4 regions of the Enterobacter sp. RHBSTW-00994 genome follow, and region 4 is predicted to be linked to each of the others. Evidence: predicted binding sites of a transcription regulator. Region 4 holds the regulator's gene; each other region holds the start of a gene.
The links. Region 4 encodes LexA, which represses DNA repair genes until DNA is damaged. Its sites were predicted from a motif close to TNCTGTATGTACATACAGNA; they were not measured.
Positions count from the first base shown of each region.

Region 1: the regulator LexA is predicted to act here: its motif matches at 3,549-3,568, upstream of HV346_RS13910 (DinI-like family protein).
Region 2: the regulator LexA is predicted to act here: its motif matches at 1,683-1,702, upstream of metR (HTH-type transcriptional regulator MetR).
Region 3: the regulator LexA is predicted to act here: its motif matches at 3,250-3,269, upstream of sulA (SOS-induced cell division inhibitor SulA).

Region 1 is NZ_CP056199.1:2,886,287-2,891,829, reverse strand. Features, by position in the region: partial or broken gene HV346_RS13925 (DUF550 domain-containing protein) at 367-651, shown strand; gene HV346_RS13920 (P63C domain-containing protein) at 935-1,963, opposite strand; gene HV346_RS13915 (hypothetical protein) at 2,329-3,255, shown strand; gene HV346_RS13910 (DinI-like family protein) at 3,586-3,819, shown strand; gene HV346_RS13905 (hypothetical protein) at 3,860-4,105, shown strand; gene HV346_RS13900 (hypothetical protein) at 4,248-4,448, shown strand; gene HV346_RS13895 (RusA family crossover junction endodeoxyribonuclease) at 4,439-4,807, shown strand; partial or broken gene HV346_RS13890 (DUF968 domain-containing protein) at 4,807-5,543, shown strand, end outside.
Region 2 is NZ_CP056199.1:4,647,687-4,653,229, forward strand. Features, by position in the region: gene metE (5-methyltetrahydropteroyltriglutamate--homocysteine S-methyltransferase) at 1-1,496, opposite strand, end outside; gene metR (HTH-type transcriptional regulator MetR) at 1,734-2,687, shown strand; gene HV346_RS22205 (carboxylate/amino acid/amine transporter) at 2,575-3,474, opposite strand; gene yigL (sugar/pyridoxal phosphate phosphatase YigL) at 3,557-4,357, opposite strand; gene pldB (lysophospholipase L2) at 4,383-5,375, opposite strand; gene rhtB (homoserine/homoserine lactone efflux protein) at 5,485-5,543, shown strand, end outside.
Region 3 is NZ_CP056199.1:1,652,123-1,657,665, forward strand. Features, by position in the region: gene HV346_RS07695 (Lon protease family protein) at 1-606, opposite strand, end outside; gene matP (macrodomain Ter protein MatP) at 793-1,245, shown strand; gene ompA (porin OmpA) at 1,310-2,365, opposite strand; gene sulA (SOS-induced cell division inhibitor SulA) at 2,720-3,229, opposite strand; gene HV346_RS07715 (TfoX/Sxy family DNA transformation protein) at 3,447-4,073, shown strand; gene yccS (YccS family putative transporter) at 4,030-5,543, opposite strand, start outside.
Region 4 is NZ_CP056199.1:276,731-282,273, forward strand. Features, by position in the region: gene plsB (glycerol-3-phosphate 1-O-acyltransferase PlsB) at 1-1,208, opposite strand, end outside; gene HV346_RS01285 (diacylglycerol kinase) at 1,363-1,731, shown strand; gene lexA (transcriptional repressor LexA) at 1,840-2,448, shown strand; gene dinF (MATE family efflux transporter DinF) at 2,513-3,832, shown strand; gene HV346_RS01300 (CsbD family protein) at 3,980-4,189, shown strand; gene zur (zinc uptake transcriptional repressor Zur) at 4,259-4,774, opposite strand; gene HV346_RS01310 (cupin domain-containing protein) at 4,890-5,378, shown strand.

The DNA.
Region 1 (5,543 bases), 2.3 Mb from region 4:
CCCCAATCACAACGCATAGCGTTATCTTTGCACCTTGCTGAAATAACGCTGGCATCGCTTGAAGCTGAGCCTGTTGCGTGGACTGATGCGGATGAATTGCGTGATGCAAAGAATGGAGGTAGCGGCTACCTATTCAGTATTGGCGGTGACGCTAATAAATTTGCGGACCCTCGCCGTAAGCTGGTTCTTTACACCGCCCCGCCAGCGCCTGTAGTGCTAGGTGGGTGGGAACAGTGGATTGCTGATGCGGTTGAATACCTTGAGGGTGGATTAGAGGCTGACGGAGAGCTTGAGGCAGAAGGCAGTATTGAGGCTAAAAGACTGCTGTCACGCCGCGCAGCCATGCTTCAGGGTAAAGACGATCCCCGCGAGGTTGTACGCACCGATCACGCAGAATGGTCTCAGGCTACGTTTGGCAGTGTAGGCCCTGTTGGTCCATTAAAACACCTTTCTAAGGAAGCACTGGAAGCAGCAGCAGAACCAGGCGACCTGAGCGAATGGGCCGATATGCAATTTCTGCTGTGGGATGCCCAGCGCCGCGCTGGTATCACTGACGAACAAATCACGCAGGCAATGATTGATAAGTTAGCAGTGAATAAAGCCCGTCAGTGGCCTGAGCCAAAAGACGGTGAGCCGCGCTTGCACATCAAAGCAGTGACGCTTCTGGAGGATAAGTGATGGATTCACGACTGCAGTACGCCACAAAACGTATCGTTGAACTGGAAAATCTGCTGCTGGTGGATATTCAGGAAACAGTATGGCCAGCCGAAGTTGGCCTGTTTTAAGGCCAGTTCGAAAACGCCGGGGTAATTCCCGGCGCACTACTAATCGAATGTTGCTGGACTAAACGCTCTCGGTATCAGGTCTGAGAGAAAAAACGCTGAGAGTATTACAGAAGTAATGTATAACTGTATGGGCGCGAAAATTGGGGAAATTAATCAATTGAAGTATCGTTAAGTTCAAGTTCAAAAGTACCGCCCTTACGTGGCATGACTTGATCAACCATTTTAATAAACCTATTCCATCCATATCCATTGGCGATGGCTAACCTCTGAACCATAATTAAAGAATGTAAGTGTTGGGATAACATGGGATTGCCGACATCATCAGTAAGCCATTGATGCATTTTGCTTTTCCGCTGTCCATTCAATTGTTTTGGCGTTTTTTTCTCAAGCTCCTGTAGAATAGAGTCACCGAGGCGCTCATAAACAAGATCTCTGGTATAATGTGCAACTACGCTAAATCGGTTTTTGCTCATACCTGCCCAAGGCCAGTTTTTAAGTTTGTAAATATTTTCGTAAAACTCGTCAGGAAATTTTTTAGCCCACGCAGAAAGCTCCTTGCTTATTATTTTGTCTAAATAGGCCTGTAAAGCATCCTTGGGGCGAATTTCCTGATAGCCTGTCGCTTCATCAACTAGGGCGATGATACCGACTTTTGCAAGCGAACGAACTAGGATTTCTGCTTTTTGAGCTGTCTCCATCTGGTTTGTTTTTAGTGTGCCATCCTGCCTGGCTTTTAGATAAACATCACATACCAGTGGAAGTATTGAAGCATCATAACCCTCAAGTTCATTTCCTGAATTGTCTAAAAATCGCTCGCGTTTGATCACCTCCATAAGGTCTTGATTAATATATGGGACAAGGTTGGCAGCATCCATAAAAGCAGGCAGGATGATCTCACCATCAAGTGTGGCTCTCACGCCTCGACTTGGCCTTCCTAGCGCTTTAAAAACGGATGATTGAGAAATTATTCGCTTTCCATTGTTGAGTACAGCCACTTCAAGTTCAGTGTCATTAATTTTTAGAACACCTTCGAGTTGGGCCGAGGGAAGGTTGGTTTTGATCCTTTGCCAGCGTTTGTTGGCTGCGTTCTGGGCGACCTCTTTTCGTTCATCCGCAGTCATTTTCTCTGCTCGAGCTTTTCCACCTTTAGCCTGTGGTGATTCGTCTTCAATGGGCATGTTGGACTCCTTAGATAATTGTTGGAGTTATTATCGGTTGAGAAGAATATATCAGCAAGCATTATTGGTTTTTTTGCTTGCTAGTTTTTAGGGTTGCTTGTACAACGTGTTTCATGGGTTGAAGATGACGATGTCACTGGAAGACATGTGCGAAGAATTTCCCGCATCAGATGTGCGTACGTGGAAATATATGCAAACTCATGATGGGGTAGGCCAGAGCACAAAGAAAGTAGTGGTGAAGGAGCTAAGTGTAATCAGAATGATTTCAGCCAACTTCTTTCCCATTTAATAACATTATCTAGGGTGTTTTTTAATTTCAGAGATCACCCTATTTTTTCAATTAAATCATAACTATAGGGGTAAATATGACACAGCAGAGAACGACCTCTTTACGGACCATTCCTTTAGACCTTGAGGTAAAGCAAGAGGCGATAATTAACGGTATTGAGATGGGGGTTCTTGATAATGGAATTCCTTATCTGACTCAAAGTGGGCTAGCAAGCGTTTGTGGTGTCCAGCGATTAAGAATCAAGGAAATTACTGATGAATGGGCGCAATCAGTAGAGCATGGGATTTTCCGAAAAGGAAGAATGACCTTCATTGGTACATACCTGTTAAACGAAGGATTTACTGATGAAAAACTATACATTCCAATAATTAGGAATGGTGTCGAGTACCACGCATATCCAGATGTCGTTTGCATGGCGATCCTCGAATATTATGCCTTTGAAGCAAAGCAAGCCGAAAGCGATACGGCTCTTAGGTCTTACCGTGAGCTTGCTAAAAAAGGTCTTAAGATCTTTATCTATGAAGCGCTTAAGTACCAACCGGAAGATCCATGGCGGCATTACCATGACAGGGTTTCATTGCTCAAAGATAAGGGTTCTATACCTGATGGTTACTTCATTATCTTCAATGAAATTGCGGGCATGATGGTAGATCTGATTAATGCAGGACTCGCTATAAACCAACATACAGTTCCAGATGGTAGTGTAGGAAGTTGCTGGGCGAGACATTGGAAAGATGCAGGTCTCACTGAGGACTTCGGACAAAGGGTCGATTGCGAGCATTACTATCCAGATGATTTCCTTCAAGCAAGATCAAATCCTCAAATTATCAATGCTTATCCTGATGCGGCATTGTCGGAATTTCGTCGCTGGTTCAAGCATCAATACCTGTCTACTAAGTTTCCGCCTTATATTCTGAAAAAATCTAATGTCTTGCCTGGCGGTAAGGAAGATGCGACCCGTTTAATTGAAGCATTTAGGCAGTCTGCCATTGAAAGCAAATGAGTATCAAGGCCTCCCCGGAGGCTTTTTTTTCGCCGTCCGGTTGAACATGCATTGCTGGATTGCTCGTTATTGGTAAAACCTATCTATATAAAATGTTGATCTATGAAATCTATTTGTTAATAAGCACAGTGCGGCAAAAAATTACCAACCTGACAAATCGTGTCATCTGAGAAATCCGTTGTGGCAATGTGATATTGCCGCAGCGCTTGTACGGGGCATCGCGCAAGTGTTTTTTTTGAAACGCCGTTAGCAATATGTGCTCTTAAAGCGTTGATCAATCCACTGCATGGGTATACTGTATAAATATACAGTTATGCGATGGAGGCAATAATGAAAGTCGAATTAACCATTGATCGTACTAAAGAACTTCCGAAGGGCGCTGTCCCTGCACTGGAAAAAGAATTACTGAAAAGACTCCAGGAACAGTTTGATGACTGCTCGCTGGTTATACGCCGCACTGGTTCAGATGGCTTAAGTGTTTTCGGCGGTGAGAAAGAGGCCAAAAAGAAGGTTGAAGAAATCCTCCAGCAGACCTGGGAAAGCGCAGACGACTGGTTTTACTGATACAGCATGCAAAAACTTTCCTGAGTAGTAAGGGGGATTGGTGAAACAAAAAGAAGAATTACCAAAAAAGGGCTATGCAGTCATCAGATGTCACGATGGGGTCATCGTTGCACGACTGCACTCATTTCCTGAATGTGAGCGAGCGCTGATGTACAGGCGTGGTGACGAGGTGTCGTTTATGCCACTTCAGGATGATGAGATTGTAGGAACACCAACACTATTTACTCAGATGCTGGAAAAAGCGGGTGTTCGCGTTTCGCAGAACTCTGTTACACTCCCGTCATAGGCCTGAACACCCTATACCTGCTGCGCCACTGGAGAGATACCATGGCGCAAAAACCAAGACAAACCACAATTCAAAACTCCCTCTCACTGACCTGTAAAAAGGCCAGCGATTTTCTTTTGCCGTTGATCCGAAAGGTGGCGGCATGAAAAAAGGCTGGTTTACTCACACCGGGCTAACAACGGAAGAAGCTAACGATCTGGTGGCACGCTACCAGGGAAAAGGCGTCCCTGTTGAAAAGAGCCTCGATGTAGATCCTCGTTTCTGGATAGTAAGCGCATTGTTGCCTGAGCAGTCATCACCCCCAAAAACGCAGCAAAGCCTGCGCTCACGGGCATGGAGGTGATTGTGAAGGTTTATAACATTTTGCCTGTGGGCAAACCCAGAATGACGCGGGCTGATAAGTGGAAGAAGCGGCCTGAGGTTATGCGATATCGCGCGTTCTGCGATCATGTTCGCCTGCTGGGTGTCGAACTACCTGAATCAAACTCCCACATTACTTTTATTCTTCCAATGCCGCAGAGCTGGAGCAAGAAGAAGCGACTGCAGTTTGACGGCCAGCCCCATCAGTCAAAACCGGACTTTGATAACCTGGTAAAAGCGTTATCTGATGCCATTTACGCAGATGATGCGCATATCTGGGATGCACGTATTACAAAGTTATGGGGTGAGGCCGGGCAGATCATTATCAGGGAGATTGCATGATGCGCGCTCTGCTGAAACCTGTTCTGGCCCGTGAACTGGGCGTTGTCCTGTTAAAGCCTGGCAGCGAACTGATGAGCCTGTTCAGTTCAGGAAGGGTATTGATTGAGCGCCAGCCTGAAAGCATGTCGCATCTTGCTACCGGGCTCGTTCCTGATGCAAGACAACCTCTGGCCCACCGGAGTTCACTGCTTTCTTTCTTCCTGAGCGAAAAGGTGATCGACGCTGCTGGTGGCTTAAGCGGTCTGGATTACTTTTTACTGAATTACGGTGGCGGGAAATGCCAGAACGCACACAGTGATTACCATTACCACGAAATGACTGTTATGCGTCATGAGCCAGGTTCGATCCTGCTCTGCGGTCATTGTGATAACCAGTTGCGTGAGCAGCACACTGAAGCGCTGGCGGGTCTGGCCCGTCAGAACGTGGTCAACTGGGTTCTGGATATGGTCCGGCTGGCACTTGGTATCGATAAATATCGTGAGATATCGCTTGCAGAGCTGAGCTGGTGGGCATTGCGCAAGGGTGTAACAGATGTACTGCCTGAGTCTGCTGTCAGCGATGTTCTCATGTTGCCGAAGGAAAAGGAGTATGGGCGCGAAAGCGATATCACCCCTTCAGTAGCGGCCACCAGCATTCTCGCCAGTAAAGTGGCGGAATCTCGCCTGCCACCAGCAATGTCTGAACCACTGGTGGGCGTTCTGGTTGATCCGGAGCCGCCCCAGTCATTCATGCGACG
Region 2 (5,543 bases), 520 kb from region 4:
TCCAGATGCTCACCGAAATATTCCACCATGTCGTTACGTTCAGCTTCACCATGAACCAGCACGTCCAGACCTAAACGTTCCTGCTCAATAATCGCCTGCTTAATGTGTTCGGCGATACCCGTGCGGTAGTGATTCGCATCAAGGTTGCCCTTTTTGAAATCCAGACGCAGGCCGCGGATTTCTGTGGTCTGTGGGAACGAACCGATAGTCGTTGTTGGCCACGCTGGGAGATTGAAGCGGGCACGCTGGGCTTCAGCACGCACTTCATAGGCGTTCTGACGCTGGCTGTCCTGGGCGGTGATGGCCGCCAGACGTTTTTCTACTGCCGGGTTATGAACGCGAGCCGAGTGACGACGCGCCTGAATCGGTGCGCTCCAGTCAGTGATGGCCGCCGTATCGCCGCTATTCAGTGCGTCACGCAGCAGGGCCAGCTCTTCACATTTTTGCAGAGCGAACGCAAACCAGCTTTTCACTTCCGCATCCAGACGCGTTTCCACACTGAGGTCAATTGGGCTGTGCAGCAAGGAGCAAGATGACGCGACCCACAGATCGCGTTTGCCTACGATATCTTTAATCTGCGCATACTTCTCAGTCAGATCGGCACGCCAGACGTTACGACCATTCACCAGACCCGCAGAGAGCAGCCAGCCCGCTGGCAGGCGTTTGTGCAGGTCGGCAACATTATCTTTCCCGTGAACCAGGTCAACGTGCAGACCTTGCACCGGCAGTGCAGCGATAGTGTCGAGATTAGGCGTCACGCCTTCGAAATACGTCGTCAGTAGCAGCTTAACCTGACCCGCAAGAGCGTCATAAGCCGGTTTAAAGGCATTCAGCCATTCCTGCGGCAACTCCAGCACCAGAGCAGGTTCGTCGATTTGGACCCATTCAATACCGCGTTTTGCCAGTTCAGCCAGCACTTGCTTATACACTGGCAGAATGTCGTTGAGCAGACTCAGACGATCAAACTGCTCGCCCTTTACTTTACCCAGCCACAGGTAGGTTACCGGGCCAAGCAAAACAGGTTTGATCTTGTGACCCAGAGCCAGCGCTTCATCGACTTCATCCAGGATCTGCGTCCAGGTCAGACTGAACTGCTGACCTTTCACGAACTCCGGAACCATATAGTGGTAATTCGTGTTAAACCACTTAGTCATTTCCGCTGCTGCCGCTGGCTCTCCTGTTGGTGCGCGGCCACGGCCGATGCGGAACAGGGTATCGATATCTACCGATCCATCGTTGTTCTGATGACGAGCCGGCACATTGCCAAGCAGCAGGCTAGTGGTCAGAACATGGTCGTACCAGGCGAAATCGCCCACTGGCAGCAGGTCAATGCCCGCTTGTTTTTGCTGGTCCCAGTGACGAGCACGCAACTCGCGGCCCACTGCCAGCAGGTCTTCACGGGTGGAGTTACCCGCCCAGTAGCTTTCTTGCGCTTTTTTCAGCTCACGACGCAAGCCAACGCGAGGGAAACCGAGTGTGTGATTGCGGATTGTCATATTTTCTTCCTCTCATTAATTGTAAATCCTTTGGATTTTGAATTTAGGGAAGGCAGCAAGTTTGCTCATCTCCCGGATGCCTACAGCAGTAAGTGACCGGAGTGAATAAACGCAGCCAACGCGCTATAAATTTAAAAGACGAAGGATTTTAGCCGTCCAGATGTTTACACATCCATAATTGGCGGTTACTGTATATTCCTCAAGCGCAAAATGTTCATGGCGAAGTGAAGGACTTTCATGATCGAGATAAAACACCTGAAAACGCTACAAGCGTTGCGGAACTGCGGTTCTCTCGCGGCGGCTGCGGCCACGCTGCATCAGACTCAGTCTGCCCTTTCACACCAGTTCAGCGATCTGGAACAACGCCTTGGCTTTCGTCTGTTCGTGCGTAAGAGCCAGCCGCTGCGCTTTACACCGCAGGGCGAAATTTTGCTGCAACTGGCGAATCAGGTGCTGCCACAGATCGCCAGCGCCTTGCAGTCCTGCAACGAGCCGCAGCAGACCCGGCTGCGTATTGCCATTGAATGCCATAGCTGTATTCAGTGGCTGACGCCTGCACTTGAGAACTTCCACCAGAAATGGCCACAGGTGGAGATGGACTTTAAATCTGGCGTGACCTTTGATCCGCAGCCCTCTCTTCAGCAGGGTGAACTGGATTTAGTGATGACCTCGGACATTCTTCCGCGCAGTGGTCTGCACTACTCTCCGATGTTTGATTTTGAAGTACGCCTGGTATTGGCGCCGGATCATCCGCTGGCGAGCAAAACGCGCATCACTCCGGAGGATCTGGCGACCGAAACATTGCTGATTTATCCGGTGCAACGCAGTCGACTGGATATCTGGCGTCACTTCCTCCAGCCCGCCGGTATCAGTCCTAATCTGAAAAGCGTGGATAACACGTTGCTTTTAATTCAAATGGTGGCGGCAAAAATGGGCATCGCCGCCCTGCCGCACTGGGTAGTGGAGAGTTTTGAACGCCAGGGCCTGGTTGTGACCAAAACCCTGGGTGAAGGACTGTGGAGCCGACTGTACGCCGCCGTTCGGGATGGCGAGCAGCGTCAGCCGGTTACGGAAGCATTTATTCGCTCAGCGCGGAATCACGCCTGCGACCATCTGCCGTTTGTGCGGAGCGCGGAGCGACCCAACGGCGATGGACCCACAGCGAAGCCAGGATCACCGTTCCCCCAATAATGAAGCTCGGCCAGTGCGGTTGCTCCTGCCATATGGCCAGATTCACCAGCAAGCCAGCGGGCACATGAACGTTGTTCATGATGCCCAGCGTCCCGGCATCGACTTGAGTCGCACCGTAGTTCCACATGAAGTAACCCAGCCCGGATGCCACCACGCCCAGCCAGACCAGAATGCCCCACTGCACTGACGTGGTGGGCAGTTTCTGCGGATTCCCCAGCATAAACCACGCCGCGACCGCAACGATAGCCGCCCCCATATAGAACCAGGCAAAGGCGTTATGCTGCGGCATTGGACGGGTTTCCATCAGGCGCTTGTAGCCCACCATACCGATGGCAAAGCTGATATTTGCCAACTGGACAAACATCAGGCCAGTCCAGAAGTGATCGCTCACTTTGTCATAGCGAATAATGGCTGCACCGATAACAGCAAGCGCCGCACTCAGCAGGTATCCCCAGCGCAGCCTGCGCTTACTCAGCAGATCATAAATCAGCGTGATATAGAGCGGCGTGAGCACGGTGAACAGCAGGAATTCCGAGACGGAGAGGTAAACGTAAGCCCTGAAGCTGAAGAGATACATAATGCCAAGCTGCATCGCCCCGACCAGCATGTACAGCAAAAGGGTTTTTAACGTTTGCCCACGCGTACGCAGGAATGGCAAGAAGACCAGCGCCGCCAGCCCCACGCGCATCAGCACGGAGAAGTAGCTGTCGACGTGCCCGGCAAGGTATTCACCAATCAGGCTAAATGAAAATGCCCACAGAATAGTGGTGACAATGAGTAGCGCCACAATGCATGTCTCTCTGAATGAAGGACAGGCATTGTAGCGAACTCTTTAGTTGACAACTGAACGATATATGACCAAATGAAGATTATTCAAGGAACAGCTTGCGCAGGTAGTTAGGTACGGCGTTATCGGCATTTGTCCCAATGACTTCCAGCTCTGGGTGCAGATCTTTCAGTCTCTGGTGCGCATTCTCCATAATGCAGCCTTTACCGGCCATGGACAGCATTTCAGCATCATTCATGCCGTCGCCAAAGGCGATGCAGTCTTTCAGCTCGTAACCCATGCGTTTCGCCACCGCTTCCAGTGCATGACCTTTAGAGACGCCACCCGCCATCACTTCCAGACAGGTGAGCGTGGAGAAACTGACGTTCACGCGGTCGCCCCAACGCGCGTTAATCGCCTGCTCAAGCGGCAGCAACGCGTCATGGCTTTCACAGGTAAAGAAGACTTTGCTGACCCCTTCAGGCTCCAGCAAACCTGGCTCATATAGTGTGTAGTTAAATACTGCTTCTTTAAAGAAACGCATCTCATCCGGACGATGGCGGTTCATAAACCACTCATCGTCACGATAAACGTTCGTCACGATATCCGGATTATTGTGCACCACACCAAACAGGTCAGTCGCAATATCACGATCCAGGTTGTGAGCGAAAATCAGATTGCCATCGGTGTCGTGTACGCGCGCGCCGTTGGAGGTGATCATGTAGGCTTTGATGTCCAGATTATCGCGGATCTGCCCCACATCCACGTGGTGGCGGCCAGTGGCAAACACGAAATTCACACCACGGGCGGTCAGGAGTTTTAAGGTTTCTTTCGCATAAGGCGACAAGGTGTGATCGGGGGAAAGCAGCGTGCCATCTAAGTCAGATGCAACAACCTGGTACATAGGGAAATTTAACCTCAATAGAAAATCAGTTATGCCTGTTGAAAAATTCAACGATGGCGTTGAGCGCGACTGAGCGCATGGTGTCCTTTTCGAAAAGGATCTCATGGTACGCGCCATTTATGACCAGCGGTTTACCCCCATCACAAGGGTATCCGGCTGCGGCGCGCAGTTCGCAAAAGCGATCATGCATGCGGTTATCAACCACACGTTCTTCTTCCGCCTGAAGTAATAATGTTGGCGTATTGTCATCATGCGTTCCTGCCAGCGCTTGTTCACCGGCAAGAATACCTTCCCGCACCCAATGATAAGTGGGACCACCGACGCGTAAGCGCGGTTCATCGGCATAAAAGCGCAGGTTACGACGATAGCGCTGCCGACTGTGCGTTAACACATTCATCGCAAATGGCAGTGCGCGCCAGCGGCCTGTACCAATGGCATACCCCTCACGAATACGCTGATGGCCCTCAGCCCAGTCGAGAATATGGCGTACCATCCAGTCAGGAAAACGCATCACGATGCCAAACATAGGCGCGCTCAATGCAATCGCATCACACTGGTGAGCATGGCGTTGCAAAAACAGCGTGGCAATTGCCCCTCCCATGGAATGCGCAAGGATATACCGTTTACGCCAGGGACCGGGCTGAACTTCTTGCTGCCAGAACGCAGCCAGATCATCGACATAGTCGCTGAAATGATCCACGTGACCACGGTGAGTATCCGACAACATCCTGCCGGAAAGCCCTTGTCCGCGATGATCGATAATCAGGACGTCAAACCCCATGTGGAACAGGTCATACGCGAGCTCGGCATATTTGACGTAGCTTTCGATGCGGCCAGGGCACACCACAATCACCCGGTCATTTTTTTCAGCACGAAAACGAACAAAGCGGACAGGAACATCGCCCACGCCCGTAAACCCGGCTTCTTCACGCTGATGCCAGAAATCGGTGAGCGGCCCCATAGAGAAAGCAGCAAATGCGTTTTCTCGTGTTTCCCAATCCTTTTTCTGCTGAAACATCGGGTTTCCACCCCTACAAGCCAAGGAATATCGTTTTTTCGTGACAGGTCACAAAATGACTCAACAATAGCGTATTGTGGCATAAAAACAGACGATTCGGGAGTTTCAAATGACCTTCGAGTGGTGGTTCGCTTATCTGCTGACATCCATCATCCTCAGCCTTTCACC
Region 3 (5,543 bases), 1.4 Mb from region 4:
GAGTGACAACGGCATTGATGGGATAGCAACGGGTAATGGGCGAGACTCATCATATCCGACCCAGTCAAAACGTTGCTGGCTGACAATCGTTTTCAGGCGCATCCATAGCAGCGGTTGGGCAAGAAGCGTGCGCAGAGCGATGATTAGCACACCACCGTTCGCTCGATGTACGAGACCAGGCTGCAGTGATAATTCGCCGTTGAACTGGCGCAGACAGCCAAACAGTTGTTCAGCTTCGACCCAATTAGCGGTGATCACTTCGCCTTTTGCCGCAAAGCGGTCATCAGCCTGCAAAGCGGGTTCGAAAGTAACATCACGCCCAGCGATACGATATTGACCACCATAGACTGAGTCCGTTTCTGGCTGCAACTGACGCATTGCATCACCCAGAAGTGTCAGGTACTCGGCTTCTTCCGGAGCTTTGAGCAGCATGAAAGGAGATGTTGCCCATGGGCTTAACACCTGCTCCAGCGCATAATGCAAACGTGGTTGTGTCTCGCTGAGTATGAATTCGTTTTCTTTGGTGAGTTCTGGCTGTGCAAACAGTTCCTGATAGCTCTCGGTATCTGGAACCAGGTCACGCCATGCAAGTTTCGTAATGGTCAAAGTTGATGTTTTTTAGTCAGATGTAAAACCGTGGAGTATACCGTAAGCGGTGGATTCTGCCCATGCGGTATTCTGCATTTCCGGCAGCGAAAGCACCGTATCGATTCACAGGATATGATTTCTTTTCAGCAGATTGCCAAAAAACTGATATTCTGAACAGAGTTACGTGGTAACACTGAGAACGCAATGAAATATCAACAACTGGAAAACCTCGAAAGCGGATGGAAATGGAAGTACCTGGTCAAAAAGCATCGTGAAGGCGAGCTGATCACCTGCTATATCGAAGCCAGCGCGGCGAAAGACGCAGTGGATATTTTGCTGACCTTAGAAAATGAACCGGTGAAGGTTAATAGCTGGATAGAGAAGCATATCAATCCGGCGTTACTGAACCGGATGAAGCAAACTATCCGCGCTCGCCGTAAACGGCATTTTAATGCTGAGCATCAGCATACCCGCAAAAAGTCTATCGATCTGGAGTTTATGGTCTGGCAGCGACTGGCAGGGCTTGCTCAGCGGCGTGGAAAAACACTATCTGAAACGATTGTGCAACTGATTGAAGATGCCGAGCACAAAGAAAAGTATGCGAGCCAGATGTCGACACTGAAGAACGATTTACAGGCGCTGCTGGGTAAAAAATAGCGTTTCACTTTTCTTTGGACAATAAAAAACCCCGCTATGCGGGGTTTTTTTTAAAGACGATAACTTATGCCGCTGGCTGAGTTACAACGTCTTTGATGCCTTTAACTTCGATCTCAACGCGACGATCTGGAGCCAGGCAATCGATCAGTGCAGCGCGAGCTTTCACGTTGTCACAGGTAGAACCGGTAACTGGGTTAGATTTACCCATACCACGTGGAGAGATCTTGTTAGCTGGGATACCTTTAGAGATCAGGTAATCAACAACAGACTGAGCACGTTTTTCAGACAGATTCTGGTTGTAAGCGTCAGAACCGATACGGTCAGTGAAGCCCAGAACTACTACAGAACCATCTTTAGGATCCAGGTTGCTCAGCTGAGAGTACAGCTGATCAAGCGCCTGCTGACCTTCTGGTTTCAGAGTTGCTTTGTTGAAGTTGAACAGAACGTCAGACTTCAGAGTGAAGTGCTTGGTCTGTACTTCTGGAGCTGGAGCTGGAGCCGGAGCAACTACTGGCGCTGCTTCTTCCTGCTGGCCGAAACGGTAGGAAACACCTACGCTCAGCATGCCGTTGTCTGGACGAACACCAACGGTGTTGCCGTCGCCAATGTTGTTAACCCACTGGTATTCCAGACGAGTAGCGATATCACGGGTCACAGCCCACTCAACACCACCAGCGAATACTGGGGAAACACCAGTGTCGTGGTTGTCACCAGCAATGTTGTTGCTGGAGTCAGCGCGCCATACCATGCCGCCCAGACGGGTGTACACGTCCAGATCGTCAGTTACTGGGTAACCCAGTTTAGCGGTCAGCTGAACGCCTTGAGCTTTGAAAGCGCCATTTACGGTGTCGCCTTTGTATGGCATACGACCTAACCAGTCGTAACCCATTTCAAAACCAACATACGGGTTAACCTGATAGCCACCGAACGCACCTGCACCGAGCTGGCTTTCGTGAGTTGGGCCGTCGTTGTTCAGGGAGCTGTTGTACCAGCCAGTGTCATGGAACTGAGACCAGCCCAGTTTACCACCTGCATACCAGGTATTATCTTTCGGAGCGGCCTGCGCTACGGTAGCGAAGCCAGCCAGTGCCACTGCAATCGCGATAGCTGTCTTTTTCATTTTTTGCGCCTCGTTATCATCCAAAATTTGCCATGAAAATCTCAAGGAGAAATCACGGTTAAATCCTTCACCTGGGGGCGTGGTCAAATATAAGTCTACCGATATCTTCGGCTTAGGCCGAGCACCCCTGGCGATGTAAAGTCTACAACGTAGCTAGAAACTTACAAGTGTGAACTCCGTCAGGCATATGAAAAAAAAAGTTCCGTATACCTATTATTTAACATTTTTTGAACGGATTTTGTGCAGTAAAATTAATGAGAACCGCACCAGACAAGCCTTGCCGCAGTTTTACCGCATTGAACTAATTGCGCGTCTTGTGGTCGAAAAAAATTCCAGGAAAAATCTCAATTTTACTCAATGATACAAATTAGAGTGAATTTTTAGCCCAGACAGGTGTCCTTTGCCGTGAGGAACAGGGCGAATAGGTCTCATGATAAAACCGATCGCATCACCTTCTTCTGCAGCTTCAGCCAGCCGATAATGTTCTTCTTCCGTCAATTCTTCCGGCAACCAGCCAATTACCACACTGTAGTTTCCGGTACGTAATGCCCGGATCATCGACTCAACTGTATCGCACGGCGAGAGTTGATTAATCTGCATCACCTTTGTCAGCGGGAGTCCTGCTGATTGAACCCATTCGCGGCTCAATTTTTGCTGGGGTGTTAGCCAAAGCTGCCAGCGAGATTGTTGACCAAGCTGCTGCAATAACGGCAGCAATAAGAGTTGCGTTAACAGGGGCTGGTCTTCACGGTAAACCACTTCGCTGATAAGCCCTGTTGAAACGCGCTCGACGGATTTCTGCGCGACATTGCCTGCGGTAGAAGAGAAAGATGTTGAGCGATTTGCATAGCCTGAAGTGTACATAATCATTCCAGCCCTGTAGTTACTGTATGAATATACAGTAACTCCTGTGTGCCTAAAGATCAACCTCATTTTCGGAAAGCAACTCGCAAATTTTGTTTGTTGTTGGCATGTTGTGAAAAATCATCTTGCTCAAGAAGAAGAAGTTGCCTATTTTTCTGCTACTGGATCCGGTAGTAAGAAAAAGCGTTGTTACTTGATGATTTTAAAGGGAAATATCATGAAAAAGATATCTTATGAACGGATTTATAAATCACAGGAATATCTCTCCTCGTTAGGCGATATCCAGCATCGTGCACTTTTTGGCGGTTATACCCTTGCGGTTGACGATGCCGTATTTGCCATGGTTTCCGAGGGTGAGCTCTATCTTCGCGCCTGTGAGCAAAGCACCAGGTACTGTGTAAAGCACTCTTCTTCTTTTCTGACTTTATTGAAACGGGGGCGTCCAGTCCTTCTCAATTATTACCGGGTGGATGAGGGGCTCTGGCAGGACAGGGAAAGGTTACTTCAGCTCTCTTCCTTTGCACTGGAATCGGCAAGGAAGGAGCGACATCAGCGACATCAACGAAACCGACTGAAAGATCTTCCGAACCTGACGTTTCAGATCGAAGTACTGCTCTATGAAGCGGGTATCACAAATGAAGAAACGCTACGAGGGCTTGGTGCAAAGACAAGCTGGCTGAAAATAAGAAAGAACAACAAACAACTGGGTATTAAAGTGCTGTTTGCGCTGGAAGGTGCAATCGAGGGGCTGCATGAAGCGGCGCTCCCGACGCCTATTCGCCGGGAGCTAACAGAATGGTTTAATGCGCTGACTGAGCCACGTGAGAACCATTCCGCCAGGTAGCAATTTGCTGCTGCAGTCGGCAAATTTCCGGCAGCAAAGCAATAAGCAGGCCGACTTGCTGGAGGACCAGTGGCGCTTTGTTGTCGGAGCCAGGATCCAGGTGAGCAATACGTTGAGCAAGTTCGTCCAGAGACTGTTGAACTCGTGGCTCATCTGATGGGCGGTGGTGCAGGGCATCGTCAACGTAACATACCGCATCATCCAGCAGGGTAAGGATGCCGGGGTTGGTCAGCTTCTCACGGTGCGCACCCAGTGTAGAGATATAGCTTGTGAATGTGTGGTTGAGACACAAAAGACGAAATGCGGTTTCCCGTATCTCAGTTGTTGCTCGTGGCTCCGTTGACATATTGGATACAACCGAAGCTAATTCTGCATCACTGTTATGCGCATCGCGCCGGGCGATACGATAGGCCAGACGGTTATCACGTCCCTGATGGTACTGCTCAAGAATGGCATCAAGGTATCGACAGTTGGCATTCATTGCCCGATCCAGCACGCGTGGTAAATTGCGAAAGCGCCAGTCAGGCCAGATAAAACTCACAGCCGCCCAGGCAATAGCACAGCCAATAAGGGTATCGATGACGCGGGGAAGTGCGACTTCAAACCCTTCCCCTAGCAGGTTGAAGCACAGTAATACCAGCAGTGTGATGAACATGGTCGCATGTGCATACTGCACATTACGGAATGCGAAGAAGAGTACGCCAGTAATCACAATAAGGATGAGTTGCCCTTCGAGTGAGGGAACGAAATACAGCAAGGGTAATCCGACGGCAACCCCCACCAGTGTCCCGATGATTCTCAGCGCCAGTCGGTGGCGCGTGGCGTTATAGTTTGGCTGGCAGACAAACAGACTGGTTAGCAGTATCCAGTAACCATGGTGCAATCCGGTGATCTGGATAAAGGCGTAGCCTACACAGAGCACGAGTGACATCCTGACCGCATGGCGGAATAACGCGGATTCTGGCGTAAAGTTGCGGCTCAAACGCAACCACATATCGCTAAAGCTGTGCACGCTATCATCAGCCAACTGGTTTTCTGCGTCGTTTCCTGGCATTGCCATTGCTTGTTCGGACTCAATGGTCGCCAGTTGGGCATCAATCGCACGCAAATTATTGAGCAGGAAACCCAGGGCTTTTATTTGCTCCGGAGATGTTCCGCTGGCCTGAACGCGGTCGAGTGCTGCGTCAAGATGGCTGAAGGCTCGCTCGAAGCGCGAGTCGTGCTGATAGGGCGTGCGCAACAAAATGGACCTTGCCAGTTGCTGACAAGCCTGAGATTGCATTGAGAGTAAGCGCTGGAAGCGGAACATAACATCGCTATAGCGAAACTTCTCACGCAGGGCGGCGTACTGAACGTGTGATGAACTTGCACGTTCATGAATATCCTGTGCAGCAAAGTAGTAATGTAATGTGCGGCGCGTCCCTCGCTGTCCACGATCGCCGCGCAGGCGCGTGAGCAGGGAGGCTTTCG
Region 4 (5,543 bases):
GACAGCGTGCCCGTCTTCGGATCGAGTAGACGCCCGGTACGGGAACGGCCACCCTCAACGAAATATTCAACGGAATAGCCGCGGCTGAACAGCTCGCCCAGATACTCACGGAACACGGTGGAATAGAGTTTGTTGCCCTTGAAGGTACGGCGAATAAAGAACGCACCCAGGCGGCGGAAAATCGGGCCCGCTGGCCAGAAGTTCAGGTTGATACCGGCAGCAATGTGCGGTGGAACCAGCCCCTGGTGATAAAGCACGTAGGAGAGCAGAAGGTAGTCCATGTGGCTGCGGTGGCAGGGCACATAGACAATTTCATGACCGTCGTGAGCCAACTGACGCACACGCTCTGCGTTATGCACGTTGATCCCCTGATAGAGACGGTTCCACGTGAAGCTCAGGATACGATCGGACAGACGAATCATCTCATAGGAGAAGTTCGCAGCGATCTCTTCCATCAGGGCGATGGCATTCTGTTGTGCTTTCTCGTGTGAAATCTTCTTGCTACGGGCTTCGTCTTCAACAGCGCGTGCTATGGCTTTGGAAGCCAGCAACTTGTTGAAAAGGTCCTGACGCGCCGGAAGGCGTGGGCCTACAGCAGCCAGACGTTGACGGGCAAAGTGCATACGCGCAACACGCGCCAGTTTTTGCGCAATGATTTTATCCGTACCGTGTTCGTCCGCCATTCGGCGCAGGGAGACGGAAGGGGAAAAACGCACGAAGCTATCACGGCCTAGCCATGACACCGCAAAGAATTTCTGGATGCCGTTAAGCATACGCAGCGGTGGGTTTTCTTCACCCTTTTCGCGCCCAGGACGACGACCAAACATCACCGACACCGGAACCATCTGAACATCCAGATCGGGGTTGCTGCGGTGCAGGTCGAGGTAATCATGGAACAGCTTGATGGACTCTTCTTTTGGCGTGTAATAGGTAAACACACGCGGTCCGCCGTGGATGAAGACATAGCGTGGCAACAATGTGCCATCAATTTCCAGCGGTTCAAGCGGATCGGGTAAGTCATGCGCCAGACATTGGGCGCGGAGCGTCAGCAAGTCAGCCTTCGAGTTGTAAGGCAAAACATACATAATAGGGCGAGAGGTATCGAGCCCTAATTCCAGCGCGGGTTCTGCTGGGATAGACTTGCTTTTTACCAGGACGCTTAATGGTAAATTAAGTAATTTGTAGTAAATTCGTGGCCAGCCGGACATAAACGATGTAAAGCCTCTGGTTAATAATGCAATTGCTGCGCAAGGATAACAGAAAGCGCGCAAAATTTCTGTTGTTACCCGTCATACTTCAGGCGGCAGTCAAATGGACTGCGGCTATAGTTACTGACGCTATTTCTCATAAAAGGTTCTTTTAATGGCCAATAATACCACTGGGTTAACCCGAATTATCAAAGCAGCTGGCTATTCATGGAAAGGTTTCCGCGCCGCCTGGATCAATGAGGCTGCTTTCCGTCAGGAAGGTATCGCCGCTATTGTCGCGGTGATTATCGCCTGTTTCCTTGATGTTGATGCTATCACCCGCGTTCTTCTTATTGGCTCGGTGCTTTTGGTGATGATAGTGGAAATTCTTAATAGTGCTATTGAAGCTGTGGTGGACCGTATTGGCTCTGATTTTCACGAGCTTTCTGGGCGTGCGAAAGATATGGGTTCCGCAGCGGTATTACTGGCGATTATTACCGCCATGATTACCTGGGGCACGCTTCTTTGGTCACATTTCCGATAAGCCTTCAGGAATAAGTAACTCCCTGGTTTTTTGTGCAGTTTTTGATTCCAAAATCACCTTTGACTGTATATACTCACAGCATAACTGTATATACACCCAGGGGGCGGAATGAAAGCGTTAACGACCAGGCAGCAAGAGGTGTTTGATCTCATCCGGGATCATATCGGCCAGACGGGTATGCCACCCACGCGTGCGGAGATCGCTCAGCGTCTGGGTTTCCGTTCTCCAAATGCTGCCGAAGAGCACCTCAAAGCGCTGGCACGTAAGGGCGTCCTGGAGATTGTTTCCGGTGCTTCACGTGGTATTCGCCTTTTGGTGGAAGAAGAAACCGGTATTCCGCTTGTAGGCCGAGTGGCTGCGGGCGAGCCTCTGTTGGCACAGCAGCATATCGAAGGCCATTACCAGGTTGATCCAGGCATGTTTAAACCAAGCGCTGATTTCCTGCTTCGCGTAAGTGGCATGTCAATGAAAGATATCGGTATTCTTGATGGTGACTTGCTGGCGGTACATAAAACGCAGGATGTGCGTAACGGGCAAGTTGTTGTCGCGCGTATCGATGATGAAGTGACCGTTAAGCGACTGAAAAAACAGGGTAATACCGTTCAGCTTCTGCCAGAAAATAGCGAGTTTTCTCCTATCGAAGTTGACCTTCGCGAGCAAAGTTTCTCTATTGAAGGCCTTGCCGTTGGCGTTATCCGTAACGGTGAATGGCTGTAATCTCTTCCTGACAGGCTGCGGTATCCCCGCAGCCTGACTTATTTTCCTGCCCCGGTATTTTCTCATGTCACTGCTGACTGCTTCAGATAAGGCGCTGTGGCGTCTTGCGTTGCCAATGATCTTTTCGAATATCACCGTTCCGTTATTGGGACTGGTGGACACGGCAGTAATTGGCCATCTGGATTCGCCGGTCTATCTGGGCGGTGTGGCGATTGGCGCGACAGCGACCAGCTTCCTCTTCATGCTGTTGCTTTTTTTGCGGATGAGTACCACGGGTCTTACCGCTCAGGCGTTTGGTGCGAAAGATCCGCTTCGTCTGGCGCGTGCTCTGGTTCAGCCATTGATTCTGGCGCTGGGAGCGGGTGCTGTGATCGTCCTGTTACGTGCTCCGCTAATCGATCTCGCATTGCATATTGTAGGAGGTAGCGAGGCCGTTCTCGAACAGGCTCGTCGCTTTCTTGAGATCCGCTGGCTCAGTGCTCCGGCCTCGCTGGCAAACCTGGTGTTGCTTGGCTGGCTGCTGGGCGTTCAGTACGCGCGTGCCCCCGTGATCCTGCTGGTGGTGGGAAATATCCTCAACATTGTGCTCGACCTGTGGCTGGTGATGGGGCTGCACATGAACGTGCAGGGGGCGGCACTGGCGACTGCCATTGCGGAGTACGGGACGTTCATCATTGGGTTATGGATGGTGTGGCGGGTGCTGAAAATGCGCGGTATCTCTCTGGCGATGCTGAAAGCAGCCTGGCGCGGCAATATCCGTAAACTCCTGGCGCTGAATCGCGACATTATGCTCCGCTCGTTCCTCCTGCAACTCTGTTTTGGTGCGCTCACGGTTTTCGGCGCGCGCCTTGGGCCAGAGATTGTGGCGGTTAATGCAGTACTGATGACGCTGCTGACCTTTACCGCCTATGCACTGGACGGCTTTGCCTATGCCGTTGAAGCCCACTCCGGGCACGCGTACGGTGCGGGGGAAAGCGGTCAGTTGCAGGATGTCTGGCGCGCGGCCTGCCGTCAGGCGGGGCTGGTGGCGCTGATCTTTGCGTTGATCTACGCCTTCCTGGGCGAACATATTGTGGGGCTATTAACGTCATTACCGGCACTGCGCGAACTGGCAGGCCACTACATCATCTGGCAGGTGGTACTACCGATAGTGGGGGTCTGGTGTTATCTGCTGGATGGCATGTTCATCGGTGCGACGCGTGGAGCGGAAATGCGCAACAGTATGGCCGTTGCCGCTGCTGGATTTGCACTGACGTTGCTCACGTTACCGTATCTGGGTAACCACGGGCTATGGCTGGCACTGGCGGTCTTTCTTTCCCTGCGAGGGTTATCACTGGCGGTTATCTGGCATCGCCACTGGCGGAATAACACCTGGTTTTCATAACGCCTTAAAATCTCCTGATGGTAAAAGATTCTGAATAAATTCTTAGATGCCACAGGCTCGACTAAAATTATTATCACGTCCAGCATGAAATGAAGGTTTCGGGCGACCCTTTTCACTATTGAATGACCGAACGATGAGGATGTGATGATGAATAAAGACGAAATCGGCGGCAACTGGAAACAGCTCAAAGGTAAAGCGAAAGAGCAGTGGGGTAAGCTGACTGATGATGATATGACCGTCATCGAAGGTAAACGCGATCAGCTTGTCGGTAAAATTCAGGAGCGTTACGGCTACGCTAAAGAACAGGCAGAGAAAGAAGTGGGTGACTGGGAAAAACGTAACGATTACCGCTGGTAAACAGGTTATACCCGTAAGTACAAGGATGTACTCCCTGTCGGCGGCTTTGAGCCGCCCTTTTCTATGCCGTCAGCGGGGTTTTTTCTTTACCAGAATCGAGTGGTCGTGGTGACATTCACCCTGATGCCGGCAGGACTCCACTTCTACGCAGTTTGAGCACAACCCGTGTGCTTCAATAACATTGTGACGCAGTGCAAAGCCCATTTTCGCTGCCAGCGTATGCATGATGTCTTCAACACCTTCCGCACACTCTTCCTTCACCACGCCACAGCGGTCGCAGATAAACATCGCAGAGGTATGGGTGGGCTGATCAAACAAGTAGCACAGAACATAACTGTTTGTTGATTCAACCTTATGCACAAAGCCTTGTTCCAGCAGGAAATCCAGCGCGCGATACACCGTTGGAGGCTTCGCCTGTGGTTCTGTTTCCCGAAGCAGGTCGAGCAAATCGTATGCACTGATCGCACCTTGCTGGAGGCTCATCAGCCTTAAGACTTCAAGGCGCTGTGGAGTCAGGCGCACATTGCGTTGGGCACACAGCTTTTCAGCTTGCGCTAACAGCTCTTGCGTTGTGGTCTTATCCATTTAGCACCTCGGATGTTGTAGGATCGAAAACCCTCACTCTACCATGTTCTGCTAAAAACACCGAGATCCGCCGGGCTGTGCTATACCTGACGCATCGCAATACAGGAAATAAATAATGAAAAGACCTGACTGTATCCGGCACTGGCGAGACATCGAAGGTGCGGACGATGCAACGTATCCCGACAGTGACGAACGTTTCTCCATTGGCGCGCCCTTGGCCAGAAAACTCGGTCTTGGCCGTATTGGTATTCACCATGAGCGATTACCCCCAGGGCGTCGCACCTCGTATCCACATGCAGAAAGTGATGAAGAGGAGTTTATCTACGTGCTGGAAGGATATCCCGAAGCCTGGATTAACGGCTACCTGTGGAAGCTGGAGCCAGGTGATAGCGTCGGGTTTCCTGCCGGAACCGGCGTATGCCATACCTTTATCAATAACACTGATGAAGAGGTGCGGCTGCTGGTTGTTGGCGAGGCAAATAAAAAGCATAACCGCATCTATTACCCGCTGAATCCGGTCTATGCCGCGACGCGTGAGGATCGCTGGGTTGACCATCCACCGCAGTTTTTTGGCCCGCATGACGGAAAAGCTGGGCGAAAATAATATCCTCTTCTATAAATATTGAGGGCCGTCACAAAATACAATAGGCCAGATGGGTGATTTAACTTAAGGAAATAGCGGGTCTTTTTGTACTTATTCACAGCAATAGTTCGTTCCTGTTTGGGTGATAACAGACAGGGCTATTTCATAACAGACTATAAGACGAGC